Regions from separate parts of the Ensifer sp. PDNC004 genome, predicted to be linked through region 1. Evidence: riboswitches for the same ligand, from Rfam matches in the RefSeq annotation. Region 1 holds a riboswitch; the other holds the start of a gene.
The links. A riboswitch is a leader RNA that binds a small molecule or an ion and turns the genes downstream of it on or off. The one in region 1 is predicted to bind cobalamin.
Positions count from the first base shown of each region.

Region 1 (2,195 bases):
ACGAGGAGGGGGAGCAATGATGGATGAGGTTATCCGTAGGCTGGGGGCGCTTGGCGTTCAGCTTCCAACGCCGCCGAAGCCGCTCGGCGCCTATCGCGCGGTGATCGAGGCGGGCGAGATGCTTTATGTCTCGATGCAGGGGCCGCTGCTCGACGGGCGCTTCGTGCATACGGGGCTGCTCGGGCGCGACGTGACGATCGACGAGGGGCGCAAGGCGGCCGAGCTGGCGGTGCTCAACGCGCTGGCGCAGATCCACGAACATCTCGGCCGTTTCGAGCGCATTCGCCAGATCGTCCGGCTTGAGGGGCATATCGCCTGCACCGAGGATTTCCTTGATCATCCGAAGGTGCTCGACGGCGCCTCCGAGTTTCTGGCTGCCGCCTTTGGCGAAAGGGCCGGCCATATCCGCTCCGTCTGCGGCGTGCGCAACCTGCCGGGCAACGCCGCGGTGGCGGTGACGCTGACGGCCGAGCTCTTTCCGCCGGAGTTCTGAGGCGGCACGGCCGCCTGTCGGCCGCAAGGCGGATTTCGGCCGTGGAGCGTCGGATCGTGTCCGACGCTCAATTTTCGGCTTGCATGATGTAATGTTATTTAATAACGAATTGTGCATGACGATACGCCGCATGTTGATAGATCCTTCCCGCCTATGCCGTGCGGTTGTCTCCCCCGCCGATTCATGCGAGGAAGGCGGTGATGGTGCTGCGTCCGCGACAATGCGGAGGCGGCTGAAAAGGGAACACGGAACGGACGACCCTGATGGGGCCGAAACCGTGGCTGCCCCCGCAACTGTGAGCGGAAAGCGCATTCACACCATGTCACTGGCGATCAGCCGGGAAGACGTGGATGCGCCACGACCCGCGAGCCAGGAGACCTGCCATCGAACCGATCAACCACAACGGACGGGGTGTTCCGATGGAAAAGAACTGGCTTTCGCACGACGGCTATCCGTCCTTCTGCCGTTTCGCCATCTCTTGCCGTCAGTCCGGCGGAGGGCAGGAATGGCTGAGCCGAATTTCCGACAGCACAAGATAACGGTCTGCACCGATTGCCGCTTCACCGGTGGCCCCTGCGCGCCCGGTGCCGAGCTGATCAAGCGGCTGAACGGCAGCATTGCCGCACTCGGCGCGCCGCTCGATCGTGACTTCTCGATTGCCGGCACGGTGTGCATGGCGGCCTGCACGCGGCCCTGCACCATCGCCTTCCAGGCGACGGGGAAGGCAACCTATCTCTTCGGCGACGTCTCGCCGGACGAAGACATCGACGATCTCGTACGCTTTGCCACAACCTATGCGGAGCGTGGCGATGGCATGACGCGGGCGGCCGAGCGGCCACGCGGGTTGAAAGGCAAGACGCTTGCCCGCATCCCCGCAGCGATGCTCGTTTCCGAAGACCTCGGCGGGCACTTCCAATGAGGGCGCGGGGAGGGATCAACCCATGAGCTGCACGGCGACGGGAGCGGCACTCAAGGTCGAGGGCCTCCACTGGGGGCCGCGCGCGGGGCTGACGCTGGTCAAGGACATCGGCTTTTCGATCGCGGCGGGCAGCCGGCTTGCGATCCTCGGGCCGAACGGTGCCGGCAAGACCTCGCTCCTGCGCTGCCTCTACCGGGCGGTGCAGCCGAACTCCGGCCGTGTTTCGGTCGATGGCATCGATCTCTGGTCGATCTCGGCGCGCGAGGCAGCAAGGACGATCGCCGTCGTCCTGCAGGAAATGCCCGGCGACTTTCCCTTCAGCGTGCGCGACGTCGTCATGATGGGGCGCATTCCGCGGCGGGAAGGCTTGAGCGGCTGGAGCGATTTCGACCGCGATCGGGTGCAGCATGCGCTGGCGCATCTCGATCTCGCGCATCTTGCCGGTCGCCAGTTCTCGACGCTTTCGGGCGGTGAGAAGCAGCGGGTGCTGATCGCCCGCGCGTTGGCGCAGGAGCCGCGCATCATCATCCTCGACGAGCCGACCAACCATCTCGACATCCGCCACCAGCTCGAAATCCTCGAGTTGCTGCAGACGTTGAAGCTGACGATCGTCTCGACGCTGCACGACATCAATCTCGCCGCCGAGTTTGCGACCGACGTCGCGATCCTGACTGCCGGGCGGCTGACGGCCTTCGGCACGCCCGAAGAGGTGCTCAGCCCCGGCGAACTTTCGGCCGCCTTCGGCGTCACTGCCACCGTTCACAATGCCGCCGCCGGCGGCGC
Region 1 is NZ_CP070353.1:538,004-540,198, forward strand. Features, by position in the region: gene JVX98_RS10590 (RidA family protein) at 17-493, shown strand; cobalamin riboswitch at 678-894, shown strand; gene JVX98_RS10595 (DUF1636 domain-containing protein) at 999-1,412, shown strand; gene JVX98_RS10600 (ABC transporter ATP-binding protein) at 1,435-2,195, shown strand, end outside.

Region 2 (2,195 bases), 240 kb from region 1:
AACCACGCCGAAGACGACAGGAACGAAGATCGGCGACGACCAATCGTCGATCATTGTCATCGAGACGAAGAAGCCGGAAGCGGCGGGCGAGACCGCCAAGGTGCCGGCCGAAGAGCGGCCCTATGATCCGTCGAAGAACAAGGTGCGCGTCGTCGGCCCCACCTACCTGCCGCAGGAAGAAACTGCGATCGACCTCAAGCACCCGAAGGGACCGGCCTATCAGCCGGTCCAGAATTGATCGGGCGAGGCCTTACGCCTTCTCCTTGCTGCATCCCCATCCTTCTTCGAAAACCAGGTCCTCGAGCGGAAGGCGCTGGCGCCAGCCCTTCACGGCAAGTTCCGGCTGCTGATAGAGGCGGTCGACATAGCCGAGGCAGAGCCAGGCGACGATCTCGATATGGTCGGGGATGCCGAGGATCGCCTTGATCTCGGCCTCGTGGAAGATGCTGACCCAGCCGACACCCACCCCTTCGGCGCGCGCCGCAAGCCAGAGGTTCTGCACGGCGCAGACGGTGGAATAGACGTCCATCTGCGGATTGTGGGTACGCCCGAGCACGACAGTGCCGCCGCGCGTGCGGTCGCAGGTGACGCAGATGCTAAGCGGCGCCTTGCGAATGCCTTCGAGCTTCAACGCGCGATACTTTCCCTGCTGTTCCGCCTCGAACATCAGCGCGGCCTCGTCATTGGCGCGGCGAAACGCCTGCCAGACCCGCTCGCGCGTTTCTTCCGCCCGCACCAGCACGAAGTTCCAGGGTTGCATGAAGCCCACGGACGGGGCGCTGTGTGCCGCGGCCAGCAGGCGCCTGATCAGATCATCTGGCAATGGCTCGGGCAGGAATTCATCGCGCACGTCGCGACGTGTCTCGATGGCACGGTAGACGGCCTCCCGCTCTTGCAGCGAAAAGGCAGCGGCAGCCGCAAGGCCGCCCTTCGGTTCAGTCAGCATCGTTCGATCCCCAACAATGCGAAAACCTCCCGCCGTCCACGCGGGGTTCGGTCTATCTCGCCAGGCCGGTCTTCTGACTTCGGTTCAACCGATCGCCCCACCTTCCCAGATCGATTGAAGATCCAGTGGTAAAACCTTGAATCAATTCAAGGCTCTTTTAGACGCGATCGTCCCCGTCACAGCGTTGGGCACGTTCCGGAATATCGACCGGATTCCCGATTCTCCCGCTTTCGCGAGCACCTGACGACGGCACTAAGTGCACAGGGAATTGAGAAAGACAAGCGGCGCCAACCCGGCGAAACCGGACGCGCCGCTTTCCACCTGCTTCTTTCTGCCTAGCCTCAGAGCGGAGCGACCGGATGCGGCGAGCCGTCGTAGGCGCCCCAGATCGACTGGTCGAAGCAGATCACCGATCCGGTCATCAGCCCGGATTCGGCCGACGACAGGTATGCGCAGGCACGCGCCACCTCGGCCGGATCGACGAGCCGGCCGAAAGGCTGGCTGGCCGCCGCCTTTTCGAGCCAATCGGCAGCCGCACCGTGAAACTCGCGCTGTATGCGGTCTTCGCCTTCGGACGCCATCCAGCCGATATTCAGCCCGTTGACGCGGATGCGGTTGCGCAGCAGCGCATAGGCCGTGTTCTTGGTCAGCGTTTCGAGCGCGCCTTTCGACGAGCAATAGGCGGCGATGAAAGGCTGGCCGGCCATCGCCGACATCGAGCCGATGTTGACGATCGTGCCTTCGGTCTTCTCGCGCCGCATGACTTTCACCGCTTCCTGCATCAGGAAGAACGGTGCGCGCACGTTGATCGCGAACATGCGGTCGAAGAGTTCGGGCGTGGTGTCGAGGATCGTGCCGCGGTCGGTGATGGCCGCAGCGTTGACCAACGCATCGACCCGGCCGAATTCGGCGTCGCAAGCGGCGACCACCTTGCGGGCGTCGTCCACCTTCTCCAGATCGGCTTCGACATAGACGACTTTCGCGCCATCTGCCTTGCCGATCTGCTCGGCCTTCGCCCGTCCCTTGGCGGCGTTGCGCCCGCAAATGACGATACCCTTGGCGCCACGCTCGGCGAAAAGGCCAGCAATTGTCGCGCCCAGCCCCTGCGTACCACCGGTGACGATGGCGATCTTGCCTTGTAATTGTCCACTCATCGAATTCCTCCCTCGTAAATGATCGTTTGAAACGGCTGCGGCTCCCGAGCGAAACACGCCGGGAGCCTGTCAAATGGTAGCTCGCGCGTCAGCTC
Region 2 is NZ_CP070353.1:781,596-783,790, reverse strand. Features, by position in the region: gene JVX98_RS11795 (DUF2865 domain-containing protein) at 1-238, shown strand, start outside; gene bluB (5,6-dimethylbenzimidazole synthase) at 251-946, opposite strand; cobalamin riboswitch at 992-1,205, opposite strand; gene JVX98_RS11785 (SDR family oxidoreductase) at 1,288-2,100, opposite strand; gene JVX98_RS11780 (phytanoyl-CoA dioxygenase family protein) at 2,189-2,195, opposite strand, start outside.
Region 2: another riboswitch for cobalamin. It lies ahead of bluB (5,6-dimethylbenzimidazole synthase); the one in region 1 lies ahead of JVX98_RS10595 (DUF1636 domain-containing protein).